Regions from separate parts of the Streptomyces sp. NPDC051555 genome, predicted to be linked through region 1. Evidence: riboswitches for the same ligand, from Rfam matches in the RefSeq annotation. Region 1 holds a riboswitch; the other holds the start of a gene.

Region 1 (7,061 bases):
GACGTACACCTCGGCGGCGCCGGCGCCCGAGATGAACTGCTTGACCCCGCTCAGGACGTAGTCGTCGCCCACCCGTTCGGCCCGGGTGCGCAGCGCGGCGGCGTCCGACCCGGCGCCCGGTTCGGTCAGGCAGTAGCTGCCGAGGGACCGGGCCGAGCACAGCGCGGGGAGCCACCGGTCGCGCTGGACGGCGTCGCCGTAGCGGTCGATCATCCAGCCGACCATGTTGTGGATGGACAGGTACCCGGCGATGGAGGGGCACCCGGTGGCGAGGGCCTCGAAGACGAGGACGCCGTCGGCGCGGCTCAGCCCCGAACCGCCGTGTGCCTCGCCGACGTAGACGCCGCCGAGTCCGAGGTCGGCCGCCTTGCGGAGCACGTCCACCGGGAAGTGCTTGTCCTGGTCCCAGCCGACGGCGTACGGACCGAGCTGCTCCTGCGCGAAGTCGAGCGTGACCTCGGCCAGGGCGAGCTGATCGGGGGTCAGTGTGGTGGTCACCGGCTCAGCCCATCGTCGGGATGGTGAAGCTCGCGCCCTCCTTGGCCCCGGAGGGCCAGCGCGAGGTGACGGTCTTGGTACGGGTGTAGAAGCGGATCGAGTCGGGGCCGTGCTGGTTGAGGTCGCCGAAGCCGGACCGCTTCCAGCCGCCGAAGGTGTGGTAAGCGACGGGGACGGGGATGGGCACGTTGACGCCGACCATGCCCGCGCCGACGCGGCGGGTGAAGTCGCGGGCGGTGTCGCCGTCGCGGGTGAAGATGGCGACGCCGTTGCCGTACGGGTGCTCGGTGGGCAGCCGCAGCGCCTCCTCGTAGTCCGCCGCACGGGCGACGCACAGCACCGGACCGAAGATCTCCTCGCGGTAGATCCGCATGCGCGGGGTAACGCGGTCGAAGAGGGAGGCCCCCGCGAAGAAGCCGTTCTCGTGCCCGGGCAGGGTGAACCCGCGTCCGTCGACGACGAGTTCGGCGCCCTCGTTGACCCCGATGTCGACGTAGCGCCGGACCCGGTCCAGCGCGTCCCGGCTGACCAGCGGGCCGAAGTCGGCGGTGGCGTCGTCGGAGCGGCCGATCCGCAGGGTGGCGATGCGCTCCTTCAGACGGGTGACCAGCGCGTCGGCGGTCTCCTCGCCGACGGGGACGGCGACGGCGATGGCCATGCAGCGCTCGCCGGCCGAGCCGTAGCCCGCTCCGATCAGGGCGTCGATGACCTGGTCGAGATCGGCGTCCGGCATCACGACCATGTGGTTCTTGGCGCCGCCGAAGCACTGGGCGCGCTTGCCGTGGGCGGCGGCGGTGGCATAGATGTGCGCGGCGATCGGCGTGGAGCCGACGAAGCCGAGCGCCTGTACCCGGGGGTCCGTCAGGAGCGTGTCGACCGCCTCCTTGCCACCGTTGACCACGTTGAACACGCCGGGCGGCAGCCCCGCTTCGAGGAACAGTTCGGCGAGGCGCAGGGGTACGGAAGGGTCCCGCTCGGAGGGCTTGAGGATGAAGGCGTTGCCGCAGGCGAGCGCGGGGGCGGCCTTCCACAGCGGGATCATCGCGGGGAAGTTGAAGGGGGTGATGCCCGCGACGACGCCGAGCGGTGAGCGCAGGGAGTGCACGTCGATGCCGGTCCCGGCGTTGTCGGTGAACTCGCCCTTGAGGAGGTGGGGGATACCGGCCGCGAACTCGACCACCTCCAGGCCGCGTTGGATGTCGCCGTGCGCGTCGGCGACGGTCTTGCCGTGTTCGGCCGACAGCAGTCGCGCCAGTGACTCCCTTTCGCCCTCGATGAGTTGCAGGAAGCGCAGCAGGACGCGGGCGCGGCGCTGCGGGTTCCACTCGCCCCACTCGCGCTGCGCCGCCTCGGCGTCGGTGATGGCGGCCTCGGTGTCGGCGCGCCCGGCGAGCGGGACCCGGGCCTGGACGGCGCCGGTGTTGGGGTCGTGGACGTCGGCGAAGAGGCCGGACGTACCGGTGGTGTGCTTTCCGCCGATGAAATGGGTGAGTTCGCGGACCATGGGAGCCTGCTCTCGTCAGGTGAGGATCCGGGGACGGCACGGCGCACCGGCAACCGGACCCGGGTCGGGTCCGTCGCGTGGGGTGCCGTGGGACAGGGCTGCCGGGGGCAGCCGAAGAGCTAGAGCGCGGGGGTCGCCGCTCGCTCCGCCGGATCACCAGGGTCGTGGGTACGGACCGGTGCCATGCGTGTCTGCTCCATCCTCGTGGACAACACGGAACGTTCCGCGGCCGGTAACCTGACTCCCGGATCACCGCGTGCCGTCCGCCCTACCGACGTGAAGCCGTCAGTGGCGTGTGGAGGGCAGCACACTCCCCGGTCACAGTGGCGGGACCGTGCCGGATTCACACCGGCTTCCCTGCACCGCGGACCTTGTGCCACGAACATATAGTTGGACGTCCTAGTAAGTCCACCCCACCTTCGCCGCCCCCACCTTCGCCGCCCCCACCTTCGCCGCCCTGCACCTCCGCCGCCCGCACCTGTCCGGTCCGGCCGGCCGGACCGGACCGGACAGGTGCAGACGGCCGGCCCGGCTCAATCGTCTTCGGCGACGACCGGATAGGGCACGAAGGTGCTGCTGTTCTCGTCGACCGCGAGCGTGCGGCCGAGCGGGGGAGCGGCGCGCTGGGGGCATTCGAGGCGTTCGCAGAGGCGACAGCCCATGCCGATCGGCGTGGCGGCCGAGGCGTTGGCGAGGTCGAGCCCGTCGGAGTAGACCAGGCGGGAGGCGTGCCGGATCTCGCACCCGAGGCCGATCGCGAAGGTCTTGCCGGGCTCGCCCCAACCACCGCGGTGCCGGGTGACGGCCCGGGCGGTCCACAGGTGGCGCGCGCCGTCGGGCATGGCGGCGATCTGGACGTGGATGCGGCCGGGGGCGGCGAAGGCCTCGTAGACGTTCCACAGCGGGCAGGTGCCGCCCGCCCGGGAGAAGTGGAATCCGGTGGCGGACTGCCGCTTGGACATGTTCCCGGCCCGGTCGACGCGGACGAAGGAGAACGGGACGCCCCGCAGGCGCGGCCGCTGGAGGGTGCTGAGGCGGTGGCAGACCGTCTCGTAGCCCAGGCCGAAGTGCACGGTGAGCTTCTCGATGTCGTAGCGCTCCTCCTCGGCCGCCGTGTGGAAGGCCCCGTACGGGAGCACCAGCGCCGCGGCGAAGTAGTTCGCGATGCCGATGCGGGCCAGCGACCAGGCGGCCGAGCCCTCCTCGAAGTCCTCCGAGGCGAGGGCGGACAGGCCCGCTCCGTGTTCGAGGAGCGCGAGTTGGGTGGCCATGCGGAACGCCTGTTGGCCGGGGAGCAGTCGCGGCGACAGGTGCAGGGTCCGCCGCGCGGGGTCGTAGCGGTGCAGCCGGTCGGCGTCCGGGGCCAGGCGTACGCCGTGCCGTTCGGCCAGCCGGTCCGCGAGGGCGGGCAGCACGCCGCCGGGGCGGATGCCGATCGCGCCCGCCAGCTCCTCGGCCGCGAGATCGGTGGCGTGGAGGTAGTTCTGGCGGCGGTAGAAGAACTCGCGGATCTCCTCGTGCGGCGCCCGGGGTCCACCGACGGTCCCCCCGGCCCTGCCGTCCGCGGCGTCCGAGAGCCGCTCCGTCAGGGCGACGTTGCGCCGCCCCAGGTCGAGCAGGACCCCTGCGACGGTCGGCAACCGCTGGACCAGCTCGGCCAGTTCGGAAGCGGAGACCCGGGCGGCCGTGATGTCGTCGGCCAGGGCCTCGCGCAGGTCCGCGACCGTGCGCGCGCCGTCCCGTTCCGCGAAGAAGCCGGGATCGACGCCGAACGCCTCCGTGAGCCGGAGCAGCACGGGCACCGTGAGCGGGCGCGAGTCGTGCTCCATCTGGTTCAGGTAGCTGGGGGAGATCTCCAGCCGGCGCGCCAGCTCGGCCTGGCTGAGCCGCCGCTCCTCGCGCAGCCGCCGCAGCCGCGCCCCCGCATAGGTCTTGCCCATAGTGCCCCCGTACCGCCTACCAGTGAGTAGGGAAGTGAGTGTAGGCGCGAAGGCGGACCGTGCACCCTTCGCAAGCTTGGCAATCACGGCGAAGAAGATGCGCAGAACGTGGCATGCGGCCACGGTTGATGGCACTCGGTGCCACTGTCAGAGTCGGACTGCGGCCAGGAAAGCCCGCTGAAGCGTCCGGCGGGCGCGGAGCGCGGACCGCGCAGCACGGTGTGCAGGGTGCACCGAGTGTCACCCGGTGACTCGTAGATGTCTCATTCGCACATTTCACATGTCCACTTTTTGACGTGACTCAGGGGAGACGGCCATGGCCATGCAGCAGGCTCAGGCTCAGGCTCAAGACCAGATTCCGGCTCAGGCTCGGGCTCAGGCGGGAACGACGACGGCGGCGGCCCGGGAACTGGAGCAGCGGTGGGCCGGCGACCCCCGCTGGGCGGGCATCGAGCGGACCTACTCCGCCGAGGACGTCGTCCGCCTCTCCGGCAGTGTCCGCGAGGAGCACACCCTGGCCCGGCGCGGCGCCGAGCGGTTGTGGCGCCAGCTGCACGAGCAGGACTACATCCACGCCCTGGGCGCCCTCACCGGCGGCCAGGCCGTCCAGCAGGTGCGGGCCGGACTCCAGGCGATCTACCTGTCGGGCTGGCAGGTCGCGGCCGACGCCAACCAGGCCGGCCACACCTACCCCGACCAGAGCCTGTACCCGGTCAACTCGGTTCCGCAGGTGGTCCGTCGGATCAACAACGCCCTGCTGCGCGCCGACCAGATCGCGACCGCCGAGGGCGGTACGGACACCACCGACTGGCTGGCCCCGATCGTGGCGGACGCCGAAGCCGGCTTCGGCGGCCCCCTCAACGCCTTCGAGCTGACCAAGGCCATGATCGCGGCGGGCGCGGCGGGCATCCACTACGAGGACCAGTTGGCCTCCGAGAAGAAGTGCGGCCACCTCGGCGGCAAGGTGCTCGTCCCCACCGCCCAGCACGTGCGCACCTTGAACGCGGCCCGCCTGGCCGCCGACATCGCGGACACCCCGACCCTGATCATCGCCCGTACCGACGCCCTCGCGGCCACCCTGCTGACCAGCGACGTCGACGAGCGCGACGCCGAGTTCTGCACGGGCGAGCGCACCGCCGAGGGCTTCTACCACGTCCGGGGCGGCATGGCCCCGGTCATCTCCCGCGGCCTCGCCTACGCCCCGTACGCGGACCTGATCTGGGTGGAGACGGGCACCCCGGACCTGGCGCAGGCCCGCGAGTTCGCCGAGGCGATCCACGCGCGGTACCCGGACCAGATGCTGGCCTACAACTGCTCGCCGTCCTTCAACTGGAAGGCGGCGCTGGACGACGACCAGATCGCCAAGTTCCAGCGGGAACTGGGCGCGATGGGCTACCGCTTCCAGTTCATCACCCTGGCCGGCTTCCACTCGCTCAACCACGGCATGTTCGACCTCGCCCGCGGTTACGCCGACCACGGCATGACCGCGTACGTCGACCTCCAGGAGCGCGAGTTCGCCGCCCAGGCGCAGGGGTTCACCGCCGTCAAGCACCAGCGCGAGGTCGGCACGGGCTACTTCGACCTGGTCTCCACCGCCGTCAACCCGGCCTCCTCGACCACCGCGCTCGCGGGCTCCACCGAGGAAGAGCAGTTCCACTAGACCCCGCACCGACCGCAGCGCACGACACGGCACCGCACCGCACTGCCCCCGGGGCCCCGGACCGGAGCCCCGGGACCTCCCCCTTCCCCTCTTCCTCCGCTGCCCTTCCCTCCTTGAGGAGACCCGTATGTCCGTCCACGCGATCACGCGCCGCGTCGAGGTCCTCGCGGCTCCGGGCGAGCGCCACGACGAGATCCTGACGCCCGAGGCGCTCGACTTCCTCGCCCGGCTCGACGAGGCCTTCGCGGACCGGCGGCTCAGGCTCTTCAAGGAGCGCGAGCGCCGCTCGGCCAACCTGGCCGCCGGCACCCCGCTGGACTTCTCCCGCGCCACCTCGGCCGTCCGCGCCGACCCCGACTGGCGGGTCGCGCCCCCCGCGCCCGGTCTGACGGACCGGCGGGTGGAGATCACCGGCCCGCCCGAGCGGCGCATGACGGTGCACGCCCTCAACTCCGGCGCCCAGGTGTGGATGGCCGACTTCGAGGACGCCACCTCGCCCACCTGGGACAACGTCATCGGCGGGCAGCTGAACCTGCTCGATGCCATCGAGCGCCGCATCGACTTCACCACCCCGGAGGGCAAGGAGTACCGCCTCGGCACGGACCTGGCGACCATCGTGGTGCGCCCCCGCGGCTGGCACCTCACCGAGGAGCACCTGGAGATCGACGGCCGCCCCGTCCCGGCCTCCCTGGTCGACTTCGGCCTGTACTTCTTCCACTGCGCCCAGCGGCAGATCGACGCCGGCCACGGCCCGTACTTCTACCTCCCCAAGCTGGAGAACCGTAACGAAGCACGGCTGTGGAACGACGTGTTCGTGCGGGCCCAGGAACTGCTCGGGATCCCCCGCGGCACGGTCCGCGCCACCGTGCTCATCGAGACCGTCACCGCGGCGTTCGAGATGGAGGAGATCCTCTACGAACTGCGCGAGCACGGCTCCGGGCTCAACGCGGGCCGCTGGGACTACCTCTTCAGCATCATCAAGACCTTCGGCCACCGCACCGACTTCCAACTGCCCGACCGGGCCGAGGTCACCATGACCGCCCCCTTCATGCGGGCCTACGCCGAACTCCTCGTGCGTACCTGCCACCGGCGCGGCGCCCACGCCATCGGCGGCATGTCCGCCCACGTCCCCGGCAAGGACACGGCCGCGAACGAGGCGGCGCTCGCCAAGGTCCGGCTCGACAAGGAGCGCGAGGCGGAGGACGGGTTCGACGGCTCCTGGGTCGCCCACCCCGCCCTGGTGCCCGTCTGCCGCACGGTCTTCGACGGCGTGCTCGCCGACCGGCCGCACCAGCTCGACCGTACGCGTGAGGACGTCCGGGTCACCGCGGCCGACCTGCTGTCGGTCCGGCGGGTCGCGGGCCCGCCCACGGCCGAAGGTATCCGTGCCAATGTCGCCGTCGCCCTGCGGTACTTCGACGCGTGGCTGCGCGGCAGCGGCGCCGTCGCCCTCTACGGG
Region 2 (7,061 bases), on a different contig from region 1:
GCGAGGGTCTCGCCCTGCGCCATCAGCACCACCCGGTCGGCCGCCCGCACGGCGAACTCCACGTCGTGCGTGGCGATCAGCACCGCCGTGCCCCGCGCCGCCAGCTCGTCGACGATCCGGATCAGCGCCGCCTTGGCGCGGTGGTCCAGGCCGCGCGTCGGCTCGTCCAGCAACAGCACCCCCGGCGTCGCGGAGAGCCGGACGGCGAGGACGAGCGCCAGCTTCTGGCCCTCGGAGAGGTCCCGCGGGTGCATGGCGTCGTCGACCCCGGGCGCCAGCAGGTCCAGCAGCTCCCGCGCGGAGCGCACGCCGGAGGCGGCCGACTCCGCGTCCACCTGGGCGAGTTCCTGGCGTACGGTCACCCGGCTCAGCAGGTCGGTGGGCGTCTGGGTGACCATCGCGACCAGGTGCCGGACCTCGGCGGCCGGGAGCGTCCCGGGGTCCCGGCCTCCCTCGCCCCCGACCGTCACCGTGCCGGAACGCCGCGGCCCCGACCCGTGCAGGGCGTGGAGCAGCGAGGACTTGCCGCAGCCGCCGGGTCCCATCAGGGCGGTGACCTCCCCGGCGCGCAGCACCAGGTCCACCTTGTGCACCGCGGGCAGCCCCATGTGCGTCACGGTCAGCCCGCCGGCCCGCAGTGCTTCGCCCCCGCCCGTCGGCGCGGCGGGGCGCACCGGAGCCGGTATCCGCCCGGCCAGCCGGGTCCGCAGCCGGGCCGCGGCCGGGCGCGCCTCCTGCTCCGACAGCGGCAGGGGGGTCCAGCCCGCGAGCCGCCCCAGCTCCACCACGGGCGGCGCGACCGTCGACGTACGGAAGACCTCGGCGGGCCGCCCGGACACCACGGTCCCGTCCCCGGGGAGGTGGATCACCCGGTCCGCGTACTGCGCGACCCGCTCCAGCCGGTGCTCGGAGAGCAGCACCGTCATCCGCAGCTCGCGCACCAGCCGGGTGACGACCGCCAGCACCTCCTCGGCCCCCGCCGGGTCGAGGGCCGAGGTCGGCTCGTCCAGCACCAGCACCCGGGGGTGCGCGGTCAGGACGGAGCCGATGGCCACGCGCTGCTGCTGGCCGCCGGAGAGCTCGTGCAGCGGCCGGTGGCGCAGCCCGGTCAGGTCCAGCAGGGCGAGGGTCTCCTCGATCCGCGCGCGCCGCACGGCCGTCTCCACGGAGAGCTGTCCCATCGCGTAGGCCAGCTCCTCCTCGACGGTGTCGGTGACGAAGCCGTCGAGCGGATCCTGGCCCACCACACCGACCAGGTCCACGAGTTCACGCGGTGGATGCTCGGCCGTGTCCCGACCGCCGACGGTCACCCGGCCGTACAGGGTGCCGCCGGTGAAGTGCGGCACGAGTCCGTTGACCGTACCCAGCAGCGTCGACTTGCCGACGCCGGTGCGCCCGACGACCAGGCACAACTCGCCTTCCTCGACGGTCAGATTCACGTCCCGCAGCACGGATCGGGGCGCGTCGTCGTACTTCACACTGACGTTCTCGAAGCTGATCACGGGGATTCCTTGGCGGTGCGGACCAACTCTGGGGCTACAGAGGTCGGTTGAGGTAGCTCGGATGGTAACCGACACCCTTGACGGGGAGTACCCGCCGAAGCACACGCGTCCCGCGCCGAAGGAATCCCCGCGGCCGGCCGCTAGAAGGAGGTCCAGGTGAAGGCGACCTCGTCGCCCGTCTTGATCTTGAACTGGCAGCCGCCGACCGGGGTGGAGACGCCGTTCACCGAGATGTTCCAGTACGCCGCGCCCCCGCCGGAGACGTTCTTGACGGTGTCCACCGAGAAGTCGTCGAACGACGCGTACCAGGTGCCGTCCCAGCCGAAGTGGCGCTGGCGGGCCGCGTCATCGAGGGCGGCGGTGGGCGTGGGGACCGGGCTCGGGTTCTGCGCGCCGTTGGTGCCGTCGCACTTGTGGGTGCCGCCGGTCGCGGTCGTCACCTCGTGCCCCTTGGTCAGCACCAGGCCCTTGAAGAGGTTGCCGTCGGGGCCCTGCACGGTGAGCCGGACCAGGACCGGGGCGTTGGTGCGGGCGGCGGTCGTGTGGGCGACGGCCGGGGCGGCGGCCGTCAGTGCCAGCCCGAGGGCGGCGGCGGTGACGGCGGTACGGCGTATGAGCGTGCTGCGCATGGCGGGATGCCTTTCTTCGCGCTGTAGTCCATGACAGTGGAAGCATTCGGCGTGCCGTGGCAGGTGCTCCGACTCGCGGCCCGCCGCCCCAAGGGGCGGCGGGCCGCACACGGTTGCAGGTCAGCGCCGGATTCGCACCGGCTTCCCCTGGTCACGCACGCATGAAGTTGTGGATCGCACTGCCGCCGGGATCCGGTCACCCGGGCCCGGACGGCCGTGCACGGTCATCATAGGGGCACCTCGGGTCAGGACGAGGGGCTCACCTGCACGGTGGTCAGCGCCCCGCCCGACGCCTCCTTGACCACCGCGATCCGGGTCCCGGTGTCCGGCACCTTCACCCCGACCTGCGGCAGTTCGGCGTTCCAGTAGCTGCCGTGCCGGTCGTCGAAGACGGGCACGCCCGGCCGCGCGGGCACCACCAGCGGCGCCCCCGCCTTGTGCAGCACGATCCGGTCGCTCGGCCGCAGGGAGAACGTCGCGTCGAAGGTCTGCGCCCGCGCGTTGACGAGCGACCCGTCCGTGAACCGCAGCGCCCCGGGCCGGGCGTCGACCGGCAGCAGCAGGCCCCCGCCGGGATGCGCCTTGGTGGTGTTGTCGCTGTACGCGGTGTCCCACAGCCAGATCAACACGCCCTGTTGGTAGGGGTAGAACTCCACCGAGTCGTCGCCCTGCCCGAAGTTGTACGGTCCCGTTCTGAGGTACTCGCCGAAGCCGGTGTAGCGCCGGTTCTCCACCACGTAGGCGCGCGGGTGCTGCTCGGTTCCGTAACGACCCTCGGTGCGCGACCACTTGATCGCCGTCCAGCCGTTCGCCCCCTGCTCCGCACCGTCGCGCAGCAGCTCGCGGCCGTCCGCGGTGATCCGCAGGTCGTCGAAGGCCACGCCCTTGCCGTGGGTGTTGCTGTCCGAGGTCACCCGCAGTCGCAGCGAGACGTTTTTGCCCGCGTACGCGCCCAACGGCACGCCGAGTTCGGCCCAGCCGCCAGAGGTGCCGGAGATCCCCTTCGCGGGGATGGCGGCGCCGCCGACCGTGCCGGGCAGCGCCGCCCAGGTGGTCCCGCCGTCGGTGGAGGCCTCCACGGTCAGGAAGTCGAAGTCCTGCTCCACGTCGTACCAGACCCGGGCGTCGAGCCGGGCCGGGGCGCCGGCCGCGAGAGCGGTGAGGTCGACGGAGCGCGTGAGCGTGTTGTCCATGAAGTCGCCGGTGCCGCTCCACCACTGCGCCGCGCCCTCGTAGGGATCGGCCAGCTCGGTGCGGGTCACCGAGGGTGGCAGGTGCACCAACAGGGCTTGTGGATCGTCGGTGTTGTAGCCGGAGACGCCGAGCACCGCCTTGGTCCTGCGGCCCGCGTCGGCCTCGGTGTATTCGAGCCAGCCCAACTGGAGCTTGCTCCAGGCGTCCAGGTCGCCGGGGAAGGCGCCGGTGGTGCCCCGGCCCTTGCCGAGGTAGGAGGCCGAGGACATCAGCGACCAGAAGTTGACGCTGTTGTCCCCGTCCGAGCTGTAGAGGTCGGGCAGGCCCAGGTCGTGGCCGAACTCGTGGGCGAAGAGCCCGACACCGCTGTTCTCGCCGCCGGTCAGGTAGTCGCCCGCCCAGATCCCGGTGTCGCCGACCGGCGTGCCGCCCGCCTTGTTGCCCGCGGGGCCCGCCGTACCGGCCTGGTCGTAGTACGCGAACCAGCGGTGTGCCCAGACGGCGTCCTTGCCCTGGGCGCCGCCGCCCCAGGTCTGGTCCTTGCCGGCGTGCACGATGACGAGGTGGTCGAGGTAGCCGTCCGGCTCGTTGAAGTTGCCGTCGTGGTCGGCGTCGTAGCGGTCCCACACGTCGTACTCGGCCAGCTGGGCCTTGATCTGGGCCGCCGTGCGCCCCTTGGCGACCTCGCCCCGGTACCAGGCGTCGGTGGCGTCGCGGACCAGGTCCCAGTTGGTGCGGCACTGGCCGGGTTCGGCGCAGTTGTCCGTGCCGTAACGGGCCTCGTTCCAGGGGAGCTTGACCCAGCCGCTGACCTGGCCGTCCATGGCGTAGCGGCCGGAGGACTGGAGGTCGTAGTAGGAGCGCAGACTGACCGCGCCGGGGGCGTCGGAGAAGAACTGCTGCTGGTAGGAGGCCCGGCTGAAGTCCTTGCGCCACAGGGTGTGGTTATCGCTCTTGTCGGGCTTGGGGATGGTGTTGTGCCGGGGGCCCGGGGTGCCGCCGAAGCGCGGCTTGCCCTCGTACTGCGTGGTGGTGTCCACCTGGTCGCCGAACTCGGCCAGGATCACGAACACCTTGTCCTTGCGCTCCTGGGCCAGCTCCACGTAGCGCTTGCCGACCTTGGCGGTGCGCGGGAGGGTGCCGTCCGGCTCGGCCCGCAGGGCTCCGGCCCCGGCGCCGGGCCCCGCCGCGATCTCTTCGAGGGCCTGGCGGCGAAGGGCTTGGCGCTGTAGTTCCAGGGGTGCGGGCGGCGGGGCCGCCGCCTGTTCGCTCTGGACGAGCTGGGATGCGGGGGCGGGTGGGACCGCGGCGAGCGCGGTGGGGGAGAGCGCGGGGGTGGCGAGGAGGGCGAGGGCTATCGCCGCTCCTGCCGCGACGAGTCTGCGCAACGTGGCTGACCTTTCTGGGAGTTCGGCCGGGGCGCAGGTAATATTTCACATGTCACAGGTCACGGATAGGGGTTGCGTAGCGCCACCGCCGCGCAGTGCCCCTCCGGCACCAGGACGTCCGTCAGCGCCCAGTCCGCGAGCAGGGCCGGAACGGGCCCCGAGCCCACGTAGTCGGCCGCCGGATCCTCCGAGAGGCCCACCCCCAGCCCCTTGAGGTACGCCTCCTTGCGCGTCCAGACCCGGGTGAAGGCCAGGGGCCGCTCCGCGGCGGGCAGCACCGCCAGCTCGGCCGCCTCCCGCGGGTGCAGCACGTCCGCCGTCTCGGCGATCGTGCGCGCCGAAGGCACCTCCTCCACGTCCACCCCGACCGGGACGGTCGCGAAGGCCAGCAGGCTCAGCCCGTGGCAGTGCGAGAGCGAGAAGTGCAGTGCCCCGCCGGGCAGTACGGGCCGACCGTGCGGCTCCTGGCAGTGCGCGCAGGGTGCCCGGTCCACCGTCACCGCCCGCGGGGCGATGCCGAGGTAGGCGCCCAGCAGGCGGCGCAGCGCCACGTGGGCGCAGACGTACGCGTCACGGTCCGCCGCCCGGACGAACTCGGCGGCCCGGGCCAGCTCCTGGGCGTCCAGCGTGCCGGGCGCGTGCCGGGCGGCGTGCGCCCGGTAGCCGGTGGTGTCCACCAACCACAGGTCGGGGCCCGCGGGCAGCAGCGCGGCCCGTGCCGGGCCGGGGTCCGACAGCCGCGACGGGACCAACAGGTCGGCGGTGGGGGGAGGCGCCGTGCGCGTCGTGAGGATCGTCATCGTCGCCCCTCACACGGACGCGGGGACGGGGGCGGCCGCGGGGAGGGCGGCGCTCTCGGCCGGCTCCCCGGTCTTCGCCGGGGTCCGCAGCGCCATCACCGCGGCGACCGGCGAGACGAAGGCGATCGTCCCGCACACCAACCAGGTGGTCTGCACCCCGAGGAACAGCGACAGGCTGCTGAAGACGGCGATCGAGAGGGGCGCGGTACCGATGCCCGCCAGCGACAGCGTGGACATCGCCGCGCCCATCCGGTCCTCCGGCGCGGACTGCTGGTAAAGGGTCACGATCGCGGGGCCGTTGAGCCCGGAGAGCAGGCCGACCGCGGCGGCCACGACGGTGAGCGAGAGCACCGAGGGCATCAGCGCCATCACCAGGATCCCGGCCGCCAGACCCACCCCGGTCACGACGAGGCGTACGAACATCGAGATGCGGTGGGCCAGTACGGCGCCCGCGGCGCTGGAGCCCAGCGCGCCCACGCTGAAGGCGGCCAGCACCACGCCCACCGCGCCCACGCCCCAGCCGCGCTGGTGCACCAGCAGCGGCAGGGCCACCTCGGCGGGCCAGCTGAAGGCCATGTCCAGGCAGAGCGAGGCGATGAACATCCAGCGCAGTCGCGGGTGCCGGGCCAGCAGGCGGAATCCGTCACCGGAACGCCTCATCAGCGAGACGCCGGGCTCGCGGGCGGGACGGGTGAACCCGTGCGTGACGTGCAGCAGGCAGCCGAGCCAGATCGCCCCGGTGACCGCCCCGACCACCATCGCGACCCACAGCTCGCCGACCGTGATCAGCCAGGCGCCGGCCGGCGCGCCCAGGATGGGTGCGACGCGCAGGACCATGGCGTAGAGGGAGTTGGCGCGGGCCAGCTGGTCCCCACGGGCGAACATCGGCAGCAGCACCCCGGAGGCGGGACCGGCCAGACCGAGCAGGACGCCCTCGATCAGCGCCATCGTCACCAGCGGCCACAGCTGCTGCGCGGTGGCGGTGACCACGGCCCCGGTGGCGAGCAGGACGACCCGGGCGCTGGTGGTGCGCAGCAGGACGAAGCGCGGGCCGAGGGTGTCGGCGACCGCCCCGCCGAAGATCAGCATGAGGGCCCGGGGCACGGTGGCCGCGAGCATCAGGAGGGTCACCGCCCGGGTGCCGCCGAGCTGCACGGCGGTCCAGTTCATCGCGATCAGCAGGGCGAAGCTGCCCAGTTGGACGGCGGCCTGGCCGCCGACCAAGGAGCCGACCCGGCCCCACTGCACGGGGGCGGCGGAGGGGGCGGGTGTGGGTGTGGTGTTCGTATCCATCAGGCACCGCTTCTGTGAGGGGTGGAGGGGAAGGGCGAGGAGGAGGCGCCGGCCGGGGTGCTCCGGGCGCCGCGCAGGGCGAGCGCCACGGCCCGGCGGGCGGCGTGCGCGAGGGCTCCGGGTCGGGGTGCGCGGTCGTACGCATGGACCTCCAGGCGGCCGCCGAGATGGCCGAGGCCCGCTTCGGCGAGGGCCCGGGCGGCGGCGCTCCCGGCCACCCGGACGAGCCGCGGCGGCCCGGCCACGGCCACCCCG

The links. Region 1 has a riboswitch for cobalamin ahead of ACIBEA_RS04735 (CoA-acylating methylmalonate-semialdehyde dehydrogenase). Riboswitches for the same ligand answer to the same signal wherever they lie in the genome.
Region 2: another riboswitch for cobalamin. It lies ahead of ACIBEA_RS39520 (DUF4430 domain-containing protein); the one in region 1 lies ahead of ACIBEA_RS04735 (CoA-acylating methylmalonate-semialdehyde dehydrogenase).

The regions. Positions count from the first base shown of each region.
Region 1 covers NZ_JBITDP010000002.1:21,909-28,969, reverse strand. Annotated here, with positions in the region: gene ACIBEA_RS04740 (acyl-CoA dehydrogenase family protein) at 1-498, opposite strand, end outside; gene ACIBEA_RS04735 (CoA-acylating methylmalonate-semialdehyde dehydrogenase) at 503-2,002, opposite strand; cobalamin riboswitch at 2,212-2,398, opposite strand; gene ACIBEA_RS04730 (short-chain fatty acyl-CoA regulator family protein) at 2,536-3,942, opposite strand; gene aceA (isocitrate lyase) at 4,265-5,602, shown strand; gene aceB (malate synthase A) at 5,730-7,061, shown strand, end outside.
Region 2 covers NZ_JBITDP010000034.1:43,491-50,551, forward strand. Annotated here, with positions in the region: gene ACIBEA_RS39515 (ABC transporter ATP-binding protein) at 1-1,502, opposite strand, end outside; gene ACIBEA_RS39520 (DUF4430 domain-containing protein) at 1,643-2,131, opposite strand; cobalamin riboswitch at 2,172-2,325, opposite strand; gene ACIBEA_RS39525 (immune inhibitor A domain-containing protein) at 2,377-4,713, opposite strand; gene ACIBEA_RS39530 (4'-phosphopantetheinyl transferase family protein) at 4,773-5,513, opposite strand; gene ACIBEA_RS39535 (MFS transporter) at 5,523-6,806, opposite strand; gene ACIBEA_RS39540 (hypothetical protein) at 6,806-7,061, opposite strand, start outside.